3 regions of the Rhizobium sp. GR12 genome follow, and region 1 is predicted to be linked to each of the others. Evidence: riboswitches for the same ligand, from Rfam matches in the RefSeq annotation. Region 1 holds a riboswitch; each other region holds the start of a gene.
The links. A riboswitch is a leader RNA that binds a small molecule or an ion and turns the genes downstream of it on or off. The one in region 1 is predicted to bind thiamine pyrophosphate.
Positions count from the first base shown of each region.

Region 2: linked by a shared signal. The riboswitch ahead of thiC (phosphomethylpyrimidine synthase ThiC) and the one ahead of thiB (thiamine ABC transporter substrate binding subunit) in region 1 are both predicted to bind thiamine pyrophosphate.
Region 3: linked by a shared signal. The riboswitch ahead of QSK43_RS15440 (ABC transporter permease) and the one ahead of thiB (thiamine ABC transporter substrate binding subunit) in region 1 are both predicted to bind thiamine pyrophosphate.

Region 1 covers NZ_JASXTH010000006.1:176,344-183,267, forward strand. Annotated here, with positions in the region: gene QSK43_RS12465 (M48 family metalloprotease) at 1-757, opposite strand, end outside; gene QSK43_RS12470 (thiamine ABC transporter ATP-binding protein) at 1,011-1,727, opposite strand; gene thiP (thiamine/thiamine pyrophosphate ABC transporter permease ThiP) at 1,724-3,364, opposite strand; gene thiB (thiamine ABC transporter substrate binding subunit) at 3,384-4,397, opposite strand; TPP riboswitch at 4,437-4,547, opposite strand; gene QSK43_RS12485 (VOC family protein) at 4,592-4,984, opposite strand; gene QSK43_RS12490 (ABC-F family ATP-binding cassette domain-containing protein) at 5,077-6,903, opposite strand; gene QSK43_RS12495 (thiamine diphosphokinase) at 6,908-6,924, opposite strand, start outside.
Region 2 covers NZ_JASXTH010000006.1:19,942-26,865, reverse strand. Annotated here, with positions in the region: gene QSK43_RS11800 (glycoside hydrolase family 2 protein) at 1-570, opposite strand, end outside; gene QSK43_RS11795 (DUF1839 family protein) at 567-1,550, opposite strand; gene QSK43_RS11790 (amino acid--[acyl-carrier-protein] ligase) at 1,557-2,465, opposite strand; gene QSK43_RS11785 (acyl-CoA dehydrogenase family protein) at 2,470-3,651, opposite strand; gene QSK43_RS11780 (acyl carrier protein) at 3,651-3,902, opposite strand; TPP riboswitch at 4,085-4,196, shown strand; gene thiC (phosphomethylpyrimidine synthase ThiC) at 4,292-6,115, shown strand; gene thiO (glycine oxidase ThiO) at 6,117-6,924, shown strand, end outside.
Region 3 covers NZ_JASXTH010000008.1:108,481-115,404, reverse strand. Annotated here, with positions in the region: gene alr (alanine racemase) at 1-243, opposite strand, end outside; gene QSK43_RS15465 (Lrp/AsnC family transcriptional regulator) at 370-828, shown strand; gene thiD (bifunctional hydroxymethylpyrimidine kinase/phosphomethylpyrimidine kinase) at 1,058-1,855, opposite strand; gene thiE (thiamine phosphate synthase) at 1,852-2,514, opposite strand; gene QSK43_RS15450 (hydroxyethylthiazole kinase) at 2,501-3,241, opposite strand; gene QSK43_RS15445 (ABC transporter substrate-binding protein) at 3,244-4,188, opposite strand; gene QSK43_RS15440 (ABC transporter permease) at 4,185-4,970, opposite strand; TPP riboswitch at 5,099-5,201, opposite strand; gene QSK43_RS15435 (pilus assembly protein TadG-related protein) at 5,382-6,671, shown strand; gene QSK43_RS15430 (alpha-glucosidase) at 6,726-6,924, opposite strand, start outside.

The DNA.
Region 1 (6,924 bases):
GGTCGTTTTCGGGATCGGCCGAGGAAAACCGTGCATAGGCCGCCATGGAATCCAGAAAACGTGGCGATGCAAAGGGGTCGTAACCGGCCTCGCCCAGCATGCGCACACCAATCACGTCCGCCTGCAATTCCTGCTGGCGCGAAAAGGCCGCGAGCCGCAGCTTGCCGCGCGCAAGCGCCTGCTTGCCGGCAAGATCGCTGGACAGCACCTCGGCGACCACGCGGCTTGCAATCACCTCCGCCTCTTCCCGGCGCTGGCGCTCGATACCGTGGTTCGCGGTGACATGGCCCATCTCATGCGAAAGCACGGCGGCCACTTCCGAGGCATCGTTGGCGAGAGCAAGAAGCCCGCGCGTCACGTAAAGATAGCCGCCCGGCAACGCAAAGGCGTTGATGGCCGGCGAGTTCAGAATGGTAATGCGATAGGATTGCTGCGGATTTTCCGACACGGCCGTCAGCGCACCGGCGATGCGGGCGACAAGCCGTTCCGTTTTGGCGTCCCGATATTCACCGCCATAACTCGCCACGATGCGGGGGTGCTCGCGCGCGCCCATCTGGGCACGGGGATCGTTCTTCTGCACCTCTTCCACGGTCTGTGGATTGTCCGATGGGCGCAACGTGGACTGGTAGGCAGGGCTGAAAAGAGACTGGCACGATGACAGAAGCACAGCGGATGCAGCCAGCACGGAACAGGCTGCAATCGCCCTGCCCGAACGGCGAAGACCTGAACGGGAGAAGAGCCTCCACTGTGCAGTCATGCTATTTCTCATTCTGTATGCCTGCCCCTAACGTTCCTGATCATCCGTTAATTGCAGACCAGAATAACAGATTCGCCCCAACGAGCCATGAATGTCGAAACGGTAAAAACGATCCATCAAGTCCGGAATATTCCTGAAGAACGCAATAATTCTCGTCTTTTCTCGGGCAACAACTTGAAACTAGCAAGTGCAAATTAGCGCCATTGAAGTCATCTAAAGCGATTGCCAGCGGCGCGCGTCGAAAATAAGGCGATCAGCCGTTCAGAAAACTGTCCACCGCCTTCACATTTTGTGTGGCGAAGAAATCTGCGGTCGCGCCACTGTAGACGACCCGACCGCGATCAAGAAAAACCACCCGTTGCGCCAGCTTTCTTATGTCGTCGGGATGGTGCGTGACAATAACCACCGTGTTTTTTGTTTCGGCATGCAAGTCGAGAAGCAGGGACGTCATGCCCGCCCGCAGCCCCGGATCGAGCGCGGCGAAAGGCTCATCAAGCAGCATGACCGGTTTTTTTCGGACCAACGCGCGTGCCAGCGCCGCCCTTTGTCTTTCCCCGCCGGAAAGCGTGCCGGGCAAACGTTTATCGAAACCCGACAGACCCACGCGTGTTAGCGCCATCTCGATCCTTTGACGGTCTTCCGCCCGCAATTTCAACCCGGCGCTGACGCCAAGCGCGATATTGGTAAAGATATCAAGATGGGCGAAAAGGTTATTATCCTGAAAGATCGATGATACCGGTCTTTCGGAAGGGTCGAGCGCCTTCATGTCTTGCCCACCGATCAGCACGCGACCGGAATCGGGTATTTCGAAACCCGCGATGAGATTGAGGAGCGTCGATTTTCCCGAACCGGATGCGCCGACGACGGCAGTTATTTTGCCCTGCGGGAATGCACAATCAAGATCGAAATCCTGCGTTCCGAGCCTCAGCCTGACCTTGTCCAGCTCCACTGCAAAATCGCCGCCTGTCATATGCTCGCCCTTGCTGATTGCGCCCCTGCCGGTTGCGACTGCCGTGAGACACCGCCTGCGGCAAGCAGCAGACAGACGACACCAAGGATGAACGCATATCCGGCGGCATCATTGGTGCGGTAGCTGCCCATATTGCTATAAACCAGCCATGGCAAGGTGACGAAACTTTCCGATCCGAACAGGGCAACCGCCCCTAGGTCACCGAGCGACAGCGCCATGGCGAAGGAAAACGCCATGAGCAAAGGCCGCCGCAGAACCGGCAGATCGGCAAACCGCAGCCGCGTCCAGCCCTGAAGCCCGAAACTGGCGGATAGCCGGCCAGTGCGCAAAAAATGGCTGGCGAGGGCCGGCTCCAGCACCCGCATCGCAAGCGGCAGCGCCATCAGCATATTGATCAGCGCCACGAGGACGGGGGCATAAAAACTGACATCACCGAATGGCCGCAACAACAGGAACCACCCGCTTCCCAGCACGACGGGTGGCACCAGCAGCACCAGCGACGACCCCGCCCCGAGCGTGGCGGAGAGAAAACGCAAGGGCTGAGCCGCGTGCCGCCTTGAACCCACGGCCTGTCGCGCAGCGATGATGGCCATGCAAGTGAGCACGACGAGGATTGCGGAGAGCGCGGCGATTGCAAGACTGGTGGCCGCTGCGCGCAAGAAGATCGGCGCGGACAAAAGGCGCGGCAGATCGGCACTCAAGCCCGAGACGGTTATGGCGACAAGCGGCAGGCCGATCAGCAGAACCGCCAGAACGATTGCCGTCCCATCCCAGAGACGGGCGCCAACACCTTTGCCGTCGAAACGGCGAAGAGGACGACCAAGCGTGGCGATTTCTGCTTCGGGCGACGGCAAAAAGGCGAGAAGGCCGAGCAGGATTGCGGTGAGGGCAATTTGCAAAACAGAAAGCGCGATAGCCCGCTGCGGATCGAAATCGAACCGCAAAGCCTGATAGATCGCCACCTCCAGCGTCGTCGCCGCCGGACCGCCGCCAAGCAGAAGTACGAGCGTGAAGCTGGTGGCGCACAGCATGAAGACAAGCCCGGCAATGCCCGGAACGAGCCGCGAGACGGCCGGCCATTCGATGAAACGGAAAACCGAAACCGGCCCCATGCCGAGACTTGCCGCCATCCGCCAATATTCACCCGGAATGCGCTCAAGGCCTGCCAGCATCAGCCGAACCGCAAGCGGCAGATTGAAAAACACATGCGCGATGAGAATGCCGGAAAGGCCATAAATATTGAAAGGCTCATCTGCACCGGCAGAAACGAGGGCCGTATTCAAAACACCCTGCCTGCCCCAGATGGCGATGATGCCGAAGGCGCCGACGATGACCGGCAGCCCCATCGGCACCGCCATCAACCTGATGATCCATATCCGTCCCGGAAAATCCTGTCGACGGGAAAGCGCCAGCGCCACCGGCAGGCCAAGAGCGACGGAAAGAACGGTGGAGAGCGTTGCCTGATAAAGCGTGAAGCGCAGGATGCGCAGCGTATAGGCATCCATGATTCCAGCAGTGGATGCACCGGCATCGAAAGACAGGAGGGCCGCGACGGCGAGCGCCATGAACAGGAAAACGGCGGCAAACGCCGCCGTTCCAGCAATGATCGACCACCTGTAATCGCGACGCAGCATCATGCGCGAGTGTGCCTCTTGCTCAATTCATGCTCATGGCCGCAAGCCATTCATCGATCCATGCCTTGCGGTTCATCGCCACCTCCTCCGGGTCCATCAGAAAGGTCTTCTGCGGCACGACGAGTTTGGAAAACGCCTCCGGCAAGGGCTTCGACGTCGCCGCAACCGGCATCATCCAGTTGTTTTCCGGAATGGCATCCTGAAAACCTGATGACAGGGTGAAAGCGAGGAACTGTTTCGCAAGCTCCTTATGCGGCGCGTTTTTGAGAAGGCCGGACACCTCGATCTGGATGTAGTGCCCTTCGGAAAAAGCTGCGGCCTGATAGCGATCCGTCTTTTCCGCGACCATGTGATAGGCGGGCGACGTGGTGTAGGAGAGCACCATCGGTACCTCACCCTTGGTAAAGAGACCATAGGATTCAGACCAGCCCGGCGTGACGGTGAGAATGCGCTTCCTGAGCTTCGCCCAGGCTTCCGGGGCCTTGTCGCCGTAAACGGATTTCACCCACAGCAGCAGGCCAAGGCCCGGCGTGGAAGTGCGCGGGTCCTGAATGGCGATTTTCTGCGAGGGGTCGCCTTCCACGAGGTCCTTCAGGCTGGTCGGCGGGTTCTTCACCGTCTGCGTATCATAGATGACGGCGAAATGACCGTAATCATAGGGTACGAAAACATCGTCCTTATAATTGCCGGGCACCTTGGCCGCCGATGCATCGATACCGCTGATATCGAAAAGACCGGTCTGCTTCGCTTCTGCTACCAGATTGGTATCGAGACCCACCACGACATCCGCCTTGGACCCCGTCCCTTCAAGCTTCAGACGGTTGAGCAGCGCCACACCGTCCGCCACACCAACGAAGTTGACCGTACAATCGCACACCTTCTCAAAGTCCTGCTTCACCTTGGGGCCGGGACCCCACTCGGAAACGAAGCTTTCATAGGTGTAGACGGTCAGTTCCTGTCTGTCCTGCGCAACGGCAAGACCGGGCAGAAACAGCGAAGCGGCAATGAGGGAATTCAGGAAAAGACGACGGCGCACGGGTATCTCCTCAAAAAACAAAAAGGGAAATAGCCGCTTGCCTTGAAGCCGTCTAATCCCTCCGCCGGTATGAACCGGATCAGGTTCTTCGGGTTGGCAAGCCTCTCAGCCTTTCGCATGAATATACAAAAGACACCCCGTTAGATCAAAACGAGATGTAATCGCGCCGCCTCAGATTGGCAAGATGGCTGTCGTCAGCTCTGCGCTGCCATATGCACCAGTTCCCAGACGTGACCGTCGGGATCCTGAAAACTGCCAGCATACATGAAGCCATGATCCTGCACGGGTTTCCAGCCGCTGCCACCGGAGGCCAGCGCCGTTTCGATCATCCGGTCGATTTCCTCGCGGCTTGCCGCAGTGAGACAGGTCAGGACCTCGGTGCTGTGCGTCGCGTCGGCGATATCGCCATTGATGAAATCGCGAAAACGCTCTTCCTGAAGAAGCATCACGAAGATGTTCTCCTCAACGATCATGCAGAGCGTGCGGTCGTCCGAATATTCCGGATTGAAGCTGAAACCGAGAGCCGTGAAGAAGCTTCTGGATGTCTCGATATTCTTGACGGGCAGATTGACGAAGATCATGCGCATTTTCTGAACTCCTCCGAACCGGCACAGAAAACGGCAATTCCATCTCCCTGTCAAAGGCGGATGAGGCCCCAGTCAAGAAATCGCAACCGCCGTCAGCCTTCAATTTCCTCGCGCAGCATCTCCAGCTCCAGCCATTCTTCTTCCATGGTCTCGAGCTTTTCGCGCAGCTTCGTCATTTCCTTCGCCAGCATGTTGAAGGTAGCCGGATCTCTGGTGAACAGATTGGGATCGGCCATGCGCTCCTCACGCTTGGCGATCTCGCCTTGCGTCTTTTCCATCTCCTTCGGAAGATTTTCGAGCGCGAATTTCTGCTTGAAGGAAAGCTTGCCCTTGGCCTTTGAAGGGTCCTGCGACGCGGAAGCCGAAGGTGCGGCCTTTGCCTTTTCCTGCTTCTCGGCTTTGCGTTTCTCTTCCGCAGCACCCTTGCGCTGCGCCATCATATCCGAATAACCGCCGGCATATTCGATCCAGCGTCCGTCTGGTTGGTCCGGATTGGTAGGCGCGATGGTGGAGGTGACGGTACGGTCGAGAAAATCGCGGTCGTGGCTGACGAGGATGACCGTGCCGGAAAAACCCGCGACGATTTCCTGCAAAAGATCGAGCGTTTCGATGTCGAGATCGTTGGTCGGCTCGTCGAGGATCAAAAGGTTGGTCGGCCTTGCCAGAATACGCGCCAGAATAAGACGGGCACGCTCTCCACCGGAGAGGTTGCGGATTGGCGTGCGGGCCTGTTCCGGCTGGAACAGGAAGTCCTTCATGTAACCCGTCACATGTTTCAGCTCGCCATTGACCAGCAGATTGTCGCCCCGCCCGTCGGTCAGATAATGAGCGAGCGTATCGTTTGGATTGAGATCCTCACGCTTCTGGTCAAGCGTCGCGATCTCCAGATTGGTGCCGAGCTTCACCGTGCCGCTATCGGGCTGAAGCTGGCCGGTCAGCATCTTCAAAAGCGTGGTCTTGCCGGCACCATTCGGCCCGACAAGACCGATGCAATCGCCGCGATGCACCCGCAGCGAAAACGGTGCGATGATCACGCGCTCGCCGTAAGACTTGGTGATGGCGTCTGCCTCGATGACCAGCTTGCCGGATTCCCGCACCTCCGCAGCCGTCGCCTGCACGCTGCCCTGCGGTCCTTTGTGGCCGCGATAATCCGCGCGCATCGCCTGAAGCTCGCCCACGCGGCGCATGTTGCGCTTGCGTCTCGCGGTCACGCCGTAACGCATCCAGTGTTCTTCGCGCTCGATGGCCTTGCCGAGCTTATGCTGCTCCAGCTCTTCCTCTTCCAGCACCTTGTCGCGCCATTCCTCGAAATGCGCAAAACCGCGGTTGAGACGGCGGGACTGGCCGCGATCCAGCCACACGGTCGAGGTCGAGACCTTCTCCAGAAAACGCCGGTCATGCGAAATCAGCACCAGCGCGCTGCGCGTCTGCTGCAACTCGCCTTCAAGCCATTCGATGGTGGGCAGGTCCAGATGGTTGGTCGGCTCGTCCAGCATCAGAATATCGGGTTCGGGCGCCATGACGCGGGCAAGGGCCGCACGCCGCGCTTCACCGCCGGAAAGACTGTCCGGATGCTCCTGCCCCGTCAAACCGAGATGCTCGAGAAGATAGGTAACACGATAGGCATCGTCGCCAGGCCCGAGCCCCGCTTCTGCATAGGCCTGCACCGTGTCGTAATCGGCGAAATCCGGCGCCTGTTCCAGGTAACGGATGGTGGCGGAAGGGTGACGGAAAACCTCACCCGACTGCGCCTCTACCAGACCGGCGGCGATCTTCATCAGGGTCGACTTGCCCGAGCCGTTGCGCCCGACGAGGCAGATACGGTCGCCCGGTTCCACCTGAAGATTGGCGCCGTCGAGCAGCGGGGTCACGCCGAAGGTCAGCTTGATGTCATCGAGTTTCAAAATTGGGGGTGCCAAGGCGTCAGGCTCCGGTCAGAT
Region 2 (6,924 bases), 160 kb from region 1:
TTCCTGCCCTATCAGGCTGATGGGCCGCCATGGACCGGCAGAATGAATTTCCGGGCACCAGCCCGGCATATATCCGAGTGCCGAGGTGCGGATCATTCGCAACCCCTGTGTGTTCATCATCTGCGGCCGCCAGCGGGCGCGGGGGCCGGTTTTTTCGAGCCTTGGCGAAAGCGCCCGGAAGCAGATCGACAGTTCGTCCGCGCCTGTCAGCTGGACTGGAACCTCCAGCCTCTCGAACATGCTCTGGCTGGCGGCGATCAGTTCGCCGTTGAAGAAGATTTCCGCAATTGTCGACAGACCGTCGAAGCGCAGGATCGCCCGCTCCCGCGCATCGGAAATCATCGTCAGGCGATACCAGGCATCCCTGTCGTTAAGGGGTGTCGGGTTGAAACGGTCGAATTTCCCGGCCAGTTCCAGGGCCTGCGCCACCGTGCCGGGAACGGATACGTGAAGACTTTCAAGGGCTGCGGGAATATCGGAGGGCGTCTCGCAGGCATCGGCCGGCGTCAATGTCAGCGTCCAGCCTTCGCTCAGCAACTTTTCGCTTTCGCCGGGAAGATAAGTCCTCACGCGGCCTCGCTGGCGTTCGACAATTTTGCCGCAAGGGCGTCCATCACGCCATCCCATGCTTCCGCAGCCGGATCGAGCACGGAGGCGAGCGTATCGAACTTGCGGCGCGTGACGGCGCGGGCAAGCTGAAACTGCACGGTCTTGGCGACTTCGGATATGCGCAGCGCGTGGTCCCTGGCTTCAGAAAAACCGTCTTTGTCCAGCCATTCGAGGTGGCTTGCCGCCAGCTCGAAATTGGCGCCCAGTTGGCGCAGCGTGTTGAAGGCATATTTATGGAAAAAGCCGAAGGGCCTGTCGGCGACCTTTTCCACCTGGGCCGGAAATACGGCTGCAAAAGCCCTGACCGGGTTGGCGGACGGCCGCCTCGAAAAATGAAACTTCAGCAGCCGTTCGGCCGTCTTGCGGATATGCGCCTGTGAAGGATTGCCGTCTGCGAATTTCGCAAATTCCGTATAGGGCAGGAAGGGCGGATCGGTTTCCGCCAGATGATGCTGGAACAGGCCGTCAAAGTCTTCACCCGACAAATGGAAGAAGCCGGCATTGTGGAAGTAGTCGAGTTCCCGGTTTGTCAGATCAAGCCGGTTGATGGCGATGGTGGTCTTGCCATGTTCCTTCTGGTAGCCCACCCCATGGGTATCGGGCATATGGAAGCTGTCCATCTCGATCAGGCAGATACGGCCGCGTTCCAGCTGGGCCTCGATGTGGTTTTCCACCCGGTCGAAGATCGCAAGCTCCGTGGCGCGAACGCCATAGAGCGCTTCGAGATCTTCCAGCGGCACCTTGAAGAAGGTGAACTGGTCGCCCTCAAAATCCTGCGTCAGGGTGAAACCGAACATGGCTTCCGGCGGCAACCCTTTCGAGGCGAGTACCTCGATCCACAAATCGATGTAGCAATTGGTCTCCGGCCACATTCTGTCGGACGAATGAAGCGGATGCTGCACATAGTTTTTGGGATCGAGGCCCGGAAAAATCTGCCGCATGAATGGTCAGCCCCAGAGCGTTTTCACAGCCTTAGCAGGCCATTTTTTCACATCCAGACCGTGATGCGCAAAGAGCGCCAGCGCAATGCGCTCAAGGCCGAAGCCGACGCAGGCGGTGTGCGCCACGTCGCCATTGTCCAGGTTCAGGTCCCATTTCTGGCCGAAGGCGTCCTGATGGTAATTGAAACTCATGCAGGCCGTCGGATTGGTGGCGGAGGTAACGGGGATCAGCAACTCGAACTTCAGATTCTGATCGCGCTGATTGTTGGCCAGCATCTTGCCGGCGCGGCCGAAGAAGGGATCGTTGGCCACATCGATCGTCACCTCGAGGCCTACTGCTTCCATCATCGCCACGCCGCGGTCCATCCATGTCTGTCGGAATTCGGTGACGTCGGCTTCCGTGCCCATGCGCACATATTCGCGCATGCGGAAAAGCTGCTGGCGCGCCGGGTCCTTGGAGGGTTCATGGCGGAAACAATAGGACTGGATATCGTAAAGCCCGCCGCCGGCGGGCAGGGCGCCGCGTTTGGCAATCGTCGGGTAAAGCGGGTAACAGGCCGCCGGCGTCAGCACGATGTCGGTGGCTTTCTGGTCCTTGGTCCAGTCCTCGCCCTCATCCATGGATTTCAACAGACTCACATGATCGAGTTCGCAGCCGCAGAATGAGTGGACCGTACCCGCCAGTTGCGGGAAGCTTTTCATGTAACCGCTCTTTTCGAAATAGGCACGGTTGATGCCCGGCGGAAAACGGATCGCTTCGGCGCCGTCAGCGCCGCCCGTGCGGTCGATCAGCCGTTCGAATGCGGCGATGACGTCCTCGAACTGGCCGCTGCGCCCATAAAGACCATCCACACCGGTTTCAATCAGCAGGCCTTCTTCGAACAGTCGATCGAGAAACGATGTTTGCATGTCCATGGTGTTATCCCAAAAGGCTGGTGTCCTGCCTGTGAACCAGCAGGAGATTGGCGGAATTGCCGAGAATGCGATCGTTGGAAATCATCAGGCGAGCGGAATGCGCGTCGCGAAGGTGCCTGCCAAGGCTATAGGGCGTACCGTTCTTGTAACCCATGATGCCGCAGATCAGCATGGCATGGTCGATAATCTCCAGAATGGTTTCCGAAGAGCAGATCTTCACATTGTTCATGGCGACCGCAAACGCCATGGACATCAGCTTGTCCGGATCGCTCTTGGTGTCCTCGTAAGCCTTGATGCCGGCGATGATGTTGGATTTGACCACCTGCAACTTGGTGGAAACTTCCGCAAGTCGGATCGCGCCGGGTGGAGCGACGCCGGGCGACTTGCGTGCCGCTGTTCTCACGAAGGACTGGGCGCGCAGCACGGCGTCGGACGCGATGCCGTACCAGACGGCGCTCCACAGGAGATGGGAGCTTGCAAGCATGGATTGCGCCGCGATTTCCGCAAATGGTTTGGGGAAGATTTGCGCCGCCGGCGCCTCGCCGCGGAACAGGAAGCCGTCCGAACAGGTGCCACGCATGCCGAGCGTGTCCCAGACATGGGTTTTTTCGAGCGTGTATTGATTTTTCAGGAATACGGTCATCACCTGATCGGCGGGCGCGGCATCCTTGTGAGCGCGCGAGGTGATGAGAATGGCATCCGCATTGCTGCCATAGGAAATGACGGTAGCGTCCTTTTCCAGCCGACAGAAATCGCCTTCGACTTCGATCGCGCAGATGGAGTTGCGCAGATTGCCGCCGATACCGCCTTCGGTGGTGGCCGAGCCGAGCAGAAGCTGTTCGTTGGCGATGCGGCTCATGAAACCCGCATGCCATGCGCTCGCCTCGCCATGTTCCACAAGGCTGGAGGCCTTGATGTGGTGCATGGCGAAAATCATTGCCGTTGCCGAACAGGCCTGGCCAAGCCGGGCGCAGATATCGGCGATTTGCTGTATGGATGCGCCTTCGCCGCCAAGGGAGGACGGGACTTGGATACCCAGCAAACGTTCCTGTTTCAGTGCGTTGACGGCTTCCCCAGGAAAGCGGCCGGTAACATCCACCTCATCCGTGTGTTTGGCGGCAATAGCCGCGACACGGCCTGCGCGCGCGGACAGCGTTTCATCCTGCGGCGCTACGGTCACATTCATCAGGCTGCCTCTTTACCATCCAGAATGAGCTTAACGGTGTCTTCAATGGCCTTGATGCTTGCAAAGGACTTACGGTTCAAGAGGTTGTCCGGGAATTCGATATCGAAAGCTTCCTCGATACCCAGCATCAATTGCACCGAAGCAAAGGAAGAAAGGCCTGCCGCATAAAGATCCGCTTCATTTGCAATCGTATCGACAGGGGGTGGAAGCTGGCCGAATTTTGCCAGTATTTCACGAATAGTCGCATTCATTCCGACGTATCTCCCACGAATTTCACATCAGGATGGTCTATGCTTATCGTTACGTTGCAAACGATAATATTCGCCTAAACCATTAGGTTAATTACAACTAACGGCAGCATGCGCCATCCGCGCATCTTTGCCAAGAGTTCATGGGCGCTCTTGACAAATGTCGGGCGGTGTTTTTTGCTGTGGCCATTCACCAGGGGTGTCCCGTCAAGGGGCTGAGATTCTGCTTTTATGCGCAGTGACCCGTTGAACCTGATCCAGTTCATACTGGCGTAGGGACGGTGCAAAGACCGAGGGTCGGATTGCGTGTTACGGGCGCTTGTCGACACGTCGGTATTTTCCATCATTCCGGCTCGAACTGGGTCTCCACTGTCAAACTTTGGAGCCTCATGATGAATATCGTTGCCAAGAATATCCCGCTTACTGTCACAACCGGGCCGCATCCCGCCTCCACGAAAATTCACAAGCCCGGAATATTGCATCCGCATATTCGCGTGCCGATGCGCGAAATCGCCGTCCACCCGACGGCGGGCGAACCACCGGTGACGGTCTATGATTCGTCGGGCCTCTATACCGATCCCATGCATGACGTTCTGATCGAAAAAGGCCTGCCGCGCCTGCGCCATACATGGGTTGTGGCGCGCGGCGATGTCGCGGCTTACGACGGGCGACACGTCAAGCCGGAGGATAACGGCTTTGCGACCGGCGAGCGCCTGACGCCCGAATTTTCCGTGCGCCACCAGCCACTCAAGGCCACGGCGGGCAAGGCCGTGACCCAGCTTGCCTATGCGCGGGCGGGTATCGTCACGCCGGAAATGGAATTCATCGCCATCCGGGAAAATCTCGGGCGTGAGGCGGCGAAAGAGACGCTGATCCGCGATGGCGAGAGTTTCGGTGCGCAGATTCCCGACTATGTGACGGCGGAATTCGTCCGTCAGGAAGTCGCATCGGGCCGCGCCATCATCCCCGCCAACATCAATCACCCGGAACTGGAGCCGATGATCATCGGCCGCAATTTCCTGGTGAAGATCAACGCCAATATCGGCAATTCCGCAGTCACCTCCTCCATGGCGGAAGAGGTGGAGAAGATGGTCTGGGCGATCCGCTGGGGCGCCGACACAGTCATGGACCTTTCGACCGGGCGCAACATCCACAATATCCGCGAATGGATCATCCGCAATTCACCGGTGCCGATCGGCACGGTGCCGCTTTACCAGGCACTGGAGAAGGTCAACGGCATTGCCGAGGATCTGAACTGGGAAGTGTTCCGCGATACGCTGATCGAACAGGCGGAGCAGGGCGTCGATTATTTCACCATCCACGCCGGCGTGCGGCTGCATTACATCCCGCTCACCGTCAACCGCGTCACCGGCATCGTCTCGCGCGGCGGTTCGATCATGGCGAAGTGGTGTCTGCATCATCACCGCGAAAGCTTCCTCTATGAGCATTTCGAGGAGATTTGCGACATCTGCCGGGCCTATGACGTTTCCTTCTCGCTGGGCGACGGTCTGCGGCCCGGCTCTATTGCCGATGCCAATGACGCGGCGCAATTTGCGGAATTGGAAACCTTGGGAGAATTGACGCAAATTGCCTGGGCAAAAGACTGCCAAGTCATGATCGAAGGCCCCGGCCACGTGCCGATGCACAAGATCAAGGAGAATATGGACAAGCAGTTGAAGACCTGCGGCGAGGCGCCCTTCTATACGCTCGGGCCGCTGACAACGGATATCGCGCCGGGTTACGACCATATCACCTCCGGCATTGGTGCCGCGATGATCGGCTGGTTCGGCACGGCGATGCTCTGCTACGTCACGCCGAAGGAACATCTCGGCCTGCCTGATCGTAACGATGTGAAGGTGGGTGTCATCACCTACAAGATTGCCGCCCATGCGGCCGATCTCGCCAAGGGTCATCCCGCCGCACAGGTGCGTGACGATGCGCTGTCACGCGCTCGCTTCGAGTTCCGTTGGGAGGACCAGTTCAACCTGTCGCTGGATCCAGAGACGGCGCGCTCCTTCCATGACGAGACCCTGCCGAAGGAGGCGCACAAGGTCGCGCATTTCTGCTCCATGTGCGGGCCGAAATTCTGCTCGATGCGGATTTCCCACGATATCCGCGCCGAGGCGCAGAAGGAGGGGCTGGAGGCCATGGCCGCGCGCTTCAAGGAAGGTGGCGAGCTTTATATGCCGCTCGCGGCCCCGGCAGACGGCCAGTAGCATGCGTGTTCTTGTCAAGGGAACGGGGGTCGCCGGTTTGACGGCGGCCTTCGAACTGGCGCGCAGCGGCGTGACTGTGGAGGTTTCGGAGCGCAATGCCGAAGCCTCGCGCGGCGCATCCTTTTATGCCGGCGGCATGCTGGCGCCCTGGTGTGAGCGTGAAAGCGCGGAAGAGCCGGTTTTGACGCTGGGTCAGACGGCGCTCGACTGGTGGGACGAAGCGACACCCGGCCTTGTCGTCCGAAACGGCACGCTGGTTGTCGCGCCTGCCCGTGACCGAGCGGAGCTTTCACGTTTCGCATCCAGAACCAGTGGATACCGTTGGGTGGATGAGTGCGAAATCGCCGCTCTGGAGCCCGATCTTGCCGGGCGGTTTCGCTCCGGGCTGTATTTTGCGGGCGAGGGGCATCTCGATCCGCGCCTTGCGCTGAAGTCGCTGCGTGAGCGGCTTTGCGGCATGGGTGTGCGGTTTCATATGGGCGTCCCGGTGGATGAACAGCCTTTCGACCGGGTGGTGGATTGCACTGGCCCTGCGGCGGTGGGTGTGGTGCCCAACCTCCGCGGCGTGCGGGGAGAAATGCTTTACCTCGCCACGTCAGAGGTTTCCCTGTCTCGCCCCGTCCGGCTGCTGCATCCGCGTATTCCGCTTTACATCGTGCCGCGCGAGCCCGGCCGTTTCATGGTGGGTGCGACGATGATCGAGACGGAGGATGCGGGGGCCATTTCCGCCCGCTCGATGATGGAGTTTCTGAATGCCGCCTATGCCGTGCATCCGGCCTTCGCGGAAGCTGAAATCATCGAAACCGGAA
Region 3 (6,924 bases), on a different contig from region 1:
CCGGAGCGCCAGCGCCTCATCGATATGGGCAACGAAGAAATTGCGGCAGCCCGCTTCGAACAGCACCTGCGAGACGATATCGGCGCCGAGGCCGTATGCATCGGCCTTGACGACGGCTGCCGTCTGCGAGGCAGGGGCCATGACCGCAAGCGCCAGATAATTGTCGCGCAATGCGCCAAGATCGATGGTCAGATGGCCGCTTGCACCACCGGCTGCCTGCTGGCGGCTGATCTGCATGTCCATTGTCGTTCACCCTCATTTTTATCCTCTGAGGGTATTGCAACGATTATCGAATATCTTGGCTATTGTTCGAATAAATGCGATAAAATTCACAAATACGCAATTTTCCTTGCTGAATTGGAATTTCCTATGTCGTCTCTCGATGCGACCGACCGCCATATCATCCGCCTGCTTCGGCTCAATGCCCGCATCAGCAATACGAAGCTTGCCGCAGAAGTCGGGCTTTCGGCATCCGCCTGCCTTCGCCGGGTCGATATTCTGGAGCGGGAAGGCATCATCCGGGGCTATACGGCGCTGACCAGCGGTCTTGCGGGCGGGGAGGTGATCTCGGTCATCGTGCAGATCACGCTCGACCGCCAGACCGAGGATTTCCTCAACCGTTTCGAGAATGCGGTACGGCGTTATCCGGAAATTCGCGAATGTTACCTGATGACGGGCGGCTCGGATTATTTCCTGCGATGTGAAGCGGAAAGTGCGGGGGATTTTGAGCGCATTCACAAGGAGATATTGTCGAAGCTGCCGGGGGTTTCGCGGATTCATTCGAGTTTTGCGATCCGGAATGTGTTGGCGACGGCGAAGGTGAAGTGATGATAGAGCGTGGAGTGTGGGGCTTACCCCCCTCTGTCCTGCCGGACATCTCCCCCTCAAGGTGGGAGATCGACAAGCGGAATACTCCTTATTCAATAAGCGACGTATCTCACATTGAGGGGACTACTCGGGACTGAGGCAGAAGCCTCATCCGATCTCCCCCCTTGAGGGGGAGCTGTCCGGCAGGACAGAGGGGGGTGGCCGCATACTCTGTGCCCGCCCAGGCCCTTCACCCCCACCACCGATAAAAATGATGCACCGGCCCCCGACCCTGCCCAACCGAAAGCCCCCGACCAGCTTCCAGCGCCCCATTCAGATACTCCTTCGCAAGACCCACCGCCTCCGCCAAGTCATGCCCCATAGCGAGATAGGCGGTAATCGCCGCCGCCAGCGTGCAGCCGGTCCCATGGTCGTTTTTCGTGTCCACCCTTGGCGCGGAAAGCGCCTGCATGGTACCGTCGGCGAAGAGATAATCCGTGCTTTGCGGCCCGTCGCCATGGCCGCCCTTGATGAGCACGGCTTTTGCGCCCGCCATCAGGATCATCTCGGCCTGGTGGGCGATGTCTTTTTCCGTCGTCGCGACTGGCGCACCGGTCAGAAGTGCCGCCTCGGGCAGGTTCGGCGTCACGATGGCGGCGAGCGGCAGCAGGTCGCGCCGTAACGTCTCGATGGCGTCCTCGTGCAGCAACCGGTCGCCGGAGGTCGCTACCATAACCGGGTCGAGCACCACCGGCTGCGGTTGCTGCCTAAGCCGTGTGGCGATGGCGGCAATGGTTTCGATCCGCGAGACCATGCCGATCTTCACCGCATTGATGGCGAGATCGGAAAAAACCGCGTCCATCTGCGCGACGATGGTGGCAACGGAAATATCCTCCACCGCCGTTACGCCTTTGGTGTTCTGGGCGGTGATGGCGGTGATGACGCTTGCGGCATAGGCGCCGAGCGCCGAGAAGGTTTTGATGTCGGCCTGAATGCCAGCACCGCCGCCGCTATCGGAGCCGGCAATGGTTAATGCAATGGCTGTCATGGCTGCCTCGCTTTCAGCGCAGTGTCGATTGCAGCGCGGAAGTCCTTGGTTGCGCTGGCAATATCGCCTGCGCGGAAGATGGCGGAAATGACCGCGACGCCGTCTGCGCCGGCGGTGATGACGGATGGCACGCGCGCAAGATCGATGCCAGCGATGGCGCCCACCGGCATTTCCGGCCGCCACTCCCGCAAAAGATCACGCAGTAGCGTAAAACCGTCGATACCGACCGGCTTGTCGGGGTTGACCTTGGATACGGTCTCGAACACGCCGCCGATGCAGGCGTAATCGGCGGGCATTGCCGCCACCCGTTCGGCATCGGCCCTGTTCTTGACGGTGAGGCCGATAATCGCCTTTTCGCCGAGGATGCGTCTGGCGGTTTCGGCATCCATATCATCAGCGCCGAGATGCACCCCGTCCGCTCCGGAGGCGAGCGCGACATCCACCCGGTCATTGATGACCAACGGCACGCCGGTACCGGCAATGGCCTCATGAATGGCGCGGGCGTTTTCGATCATCTCCCGAGTTGAAGCGTGTTTGTCGCGATATTGCAGGATGGTCGCGCCATTGAGCGCGGCCGCCAGAGCAAGCTCGGCCAAGGGCGCGACATCGCCGAGGCTGGCATCGACCAGCGCGTTGAGGCGGTAATCAACCTTGTTCATGCTCGATCCTCGCATGGTTTATGATGTCTTCGCCGGAAATTTCGGAAAGCGCGTCCAGAAACGCCGGTTCGAATGTGCCGGGGCCTTTTGCGTGCATTGCGGCCAGTTCGGCTGCGACACCCGTGATGGCGAGGGCGGAGGCGGCAGCCGTCAGCGCATCTTTTTCCACCGCCATGAAAGCGGCGATGACACCGCCCGAAAGGCAACCTGTGCCGGTCACTTTTGCCATCCACGAGTGGCCATTGACGATCCTGATGTCACGGGTGGCATCGCGCAGGTGATCGACCGGCCCGGTCTCAATCCTGACCGCGTTCGGAACATCACCGATCAGGCTCATTTCGGCGCTGTTGCCGCGCACGATGGTGGGTCGAAATGCGATCAGTTCACGCGCAAATGCCAGCCGCGAGGGAGAATAATCGCAATGCACGGGATCCAGAATCCACGGCTTGCCCGCCGCGCGGGCGATCTCGGCGGCAAACCGTATGACTTTGCGCCGTTCGGCATCGAGTGTGCCAAGATTGATCGTCAGCGCATCGGCTTTCGTGACGAAAGCGCCGATTTCCTCGAGCGAGGTGGTCATCGAGGGAATGCCGCCGACGACGGTGATACCGTCGGCGGTGAATTTCTGCACCACGGTGTTCATCAGGCAATGCACGCGCGGGCGTGTCTGCCTTACTCTTTCCAAGATCTCTGCGGCCTTTGCCGCTGTCGGAAAATTATTCGCCATGATTATTGCAGCTCCACGGCGATGTCTTCCGCCGCCGGTGCCTGCTTGATCAGCTGCATGTCCCGCATGAATTCGCCGAAGCGGGTGTAGCGGGCGCGGTCCAGTGCGGCCGGGCGCTTGGCGAAACGCGGCAGCGTGTCGAAAAAGGCCTGTTTGTTCAGCGCATCGTCAAGGTTCGGATAGGCCTTGATGAAAAGCTGCCACGCCTCCTGCGGGTGGTTGGTGATGAAGATCGCGGCCTGCTCGACGGCGGAGAGGAAACGCGGCAGGCGATTGTCTTTGGCGAGATCACGGTGGGTGACGAAGATCAGCTCGTCATAGGCAGGCACGCCATGCTCCTCCGGGAAGAAGGAGCGGCCCTCGTGACCCTCGAGCTTCATCTGCGTCAGTTCGAAATTGCGGAAACCGCCAAGTGTGGCATCCACCTTGCCCGCGATCAGGGAAGGCGAGAGCGAGAAGTTGACGTTGACGAGTTCCACATCGTCTTTCGTCAGCCCGTCCTTTTCCAGCATGCGCTTCAGCATCGCATCCTCGAAACCGGACACGGAGAAACCGACCTTTTTGCCCTTCAGGTCCTTCAGGCTCTTGATCGGTCCGTCAGCCAGAACGGTGACGGTATTGAGAGGGGTTTCGACCAGCGTGCCGAAACGGACGAGCGGCAGCCCGGCTTCGTGATCGAGATAAAGGTTCGGCTGGTAGTGGACGCCGATATCGGCCTGTTTTGCCGAGACGAGGCGCGGCACGGCGGATGGGTCTGCGGGTGGAACCAGCTCAACCTCCAGCCCCGCATCTGCAAACAGGCCGCGTTCTTTCGCGATCACCATCGGCGCGTGATCCGGGTTCACGAACCATTCCAGCAACACGGTAAGCTTGTCGGCCGCCTGAGATTGCACGGGCGCAAGCACGCTTGCTGCCGCGACGACGAGGGAAAGAAGAGTTCGTTTCATGGTGCTGAAAGCCTCCGCAAATATTTGAAAGGAATGAAATGTTCTGTTTCTTCGGCCCATGGGGCCAGATTGGCTGTCGCCCGATCGACGATAAGCCGCAGCAGCACCGCCATGACGGCAAGAATGGCCATGGCGGCAAACATCGTGTCGGTCTGCATGCGGGCATTGGACTGGATCATGACGAAACCGAGCCCGGCCGACGCGCCCACCCATTCGCCGATGACGGCGCCAAGCGGGGCGAGCGGCGCTGCCACCCGAAGCCCGGAAATGAGCGAGGGGAGCGCCAGCGGCGCACGCAGTCGGGTGAGGATCTGCCAGTGGCTCGCCTCTGTCAGCGAGGCGGCGTCGAGGATGGCGCGATCCGTGCGGTTGAGACCATCAGTGAAGGCGGAGGCGACGGGAAAGAAGATGATGATCGCCGTCATGACCACTTTCGAGGCCATGCCGAAGCCGAACCAGAGGACGAGGATAGGGGCCAGCACGAAGACCGGAAACGCCTGCAACACGAGAACCATGGGCCAGACGAGGCGGCCGAGACGCGGGATTGCCGCGATCGTGAAGGCAACGAGAAGACCGGCGACGATGCCTGCCACAAGCCCGACGACCATTTCAGCTGATGTCACCATGGCCTGTCCGAACAGGAAGGCCGGCTGGCGTAGAAATGCGGCGGCAACATCGGCGGGCGAGGGCAGGATATAGCGGGGCGGCGCAAACAGCCATGTCCCTGTCTGCCAGAGAATGAGCAGAAGCAAGACGCCGTTCAGCGCGTGGGAGGGACGCATGGGCCGGACCTCAGACGCAACCGCACCGTTTACGAAGGGAAGGATGTTTCAGCATCATCGTTCGGTCTCCAGCTGTGACTATCACGGAGACCCGGGCAAAGCGGAGAAGAGAAAGGGCAGCAGCTGACTAGCGCGACAGTTTCCGTTCCTACGCCGGCATGACCCGGATCAGGTTCAAGGGTCCGGCTCATCGCCATCTCAGCACTGTGCAGTGCTCCCCTCGGAAGAGACTGATTTGCTAGGAGGGTTTTGAAGTAATGTCAACTTTGAACTTCAATGCGGAGGCGGGCCGGTTCGTCGCGAATATATTAGTTATCTTTTATATAAGTTTATCAAAAATTAGTTATCTATTGAAACCGCTTTTCAATTCCGCTGTATTAGCTTCCGCTTCCTGAATGGGTGGGGGCGAGTTTGAAAAACTTCTGGCAAGAAAAATCGGGAAATTTTGGTATTCTTACCGCGTTGCTCTTGGTGCCCCTGTGCGGTGCTGCCGGTGTGGCTCTCGATATCTCGCGGGGCATGTCGGCCAAAGCCGATTTGCAGCAGGCCGCGGATTCCGCGGCGTTGGCGGCTGTTGCAGATACGTCCGCAAGTATTCAGGCGGCAAAGAAGATGTCCGGGGATGGTATCATTCCCGTCGGCAATGAAGAGGCCCGGGCGTTCTTCGATGACAACCAGCGGGGAAATGCAGACTACAGCCTTACGTCTGTCGATGTATCGGTCATCAAGCACGGCAATGTGGTCGAGTCATCCGTGAGCTTCAGGGCGTCCGTCAACACGACGCTGTCCGGGCTTCTGGGAAAGGATTTTGTCTCGGTTGGCGGTACGGCCACAGCCAAATACGAAACGGAAACCTTCAGCGATTTCTATCTTCTGCTGGATAATACGCCCTCCATGGGAGTGGGCGCCACACCCCTGGATGTCGCCAAGCTGGTTGCGAATACAAGCGATCGATGCGCCTTTGCCTGTCATATCGTGAAAAATGGTGTGGCAGACGCGAGCAGCTACTATTTTAGGGCAAAGAGCCTTGGGGTCACCACACGCATCGACGTGGTTGCCAAAGCAACCGCCAGCCTAATGGACACGGCGAAATCCACGCGCAAAAGCAGCAATCAATATCGCATGGCTGTCTACACCTTCGGGGAGCGGGCGGAAGACACGAAGCTGCTTGAGGTTGTTCCGCTGACTTCGGATCTGGAGACCGCGAAGAAAAAAGCGGGCGAAATCGACCTGATGTCCATTCCCTATCAGGGATACAATAACGACCAGCAGACCGACTTCGATCGGGCATTGGCCCAGATCGGCGACAAGGTCGGCACCTCGGGCACGGGCGCCAGCTCGGCGAACCCGGAAAAGGTGATTTTTTTCGTTTCGGATGGTGTGGGCGATAGCTACAAGCCTTCCTCCTGCACGAAAAAATTGACGAGCGGGCGCTGTCAGGAGCCGATCGACGTCAGATCCTGTACGAAGCTGAAGGAGAAAGGCTTTCGTATCGCAGTGCTCTATACCACCTATCTGCCGCTGCCGACGAATGACTGGTACAATAGCTGGATTTTGCCCTTTCAGTCGGAAATCGGTTCGCGCATGCAGAGCTGCGCTTCCCCCGGCCTGTTTTTCGAGGTCAGCCCCTCTCAGGGCATCAGCGACGCGATGACGGTCCTGTTCAAGAAAGCCATCACATCACCACGCCTGACAGGCTGATGGCGGCTTGGCCGGCGATTGAATCATCTCCCGAACGCCGCAACATGTGACGATTCAGCCGATCCTGCGAAGCCGTTCAAATTGCACAGCAAAGGGCGTGCCGGCACGATAAAACACAGCCGGTTCACCTATTGGAGCATCAACGGTGACTTCGCGTCCGCCAAGGTGTCGCGCACCGCTCCACAGATGCAGCCATTCACTATTGCTCGGAAGATAGAGCGTACGTTGCGTTTCCCCTGCCTTCCAGACGGGC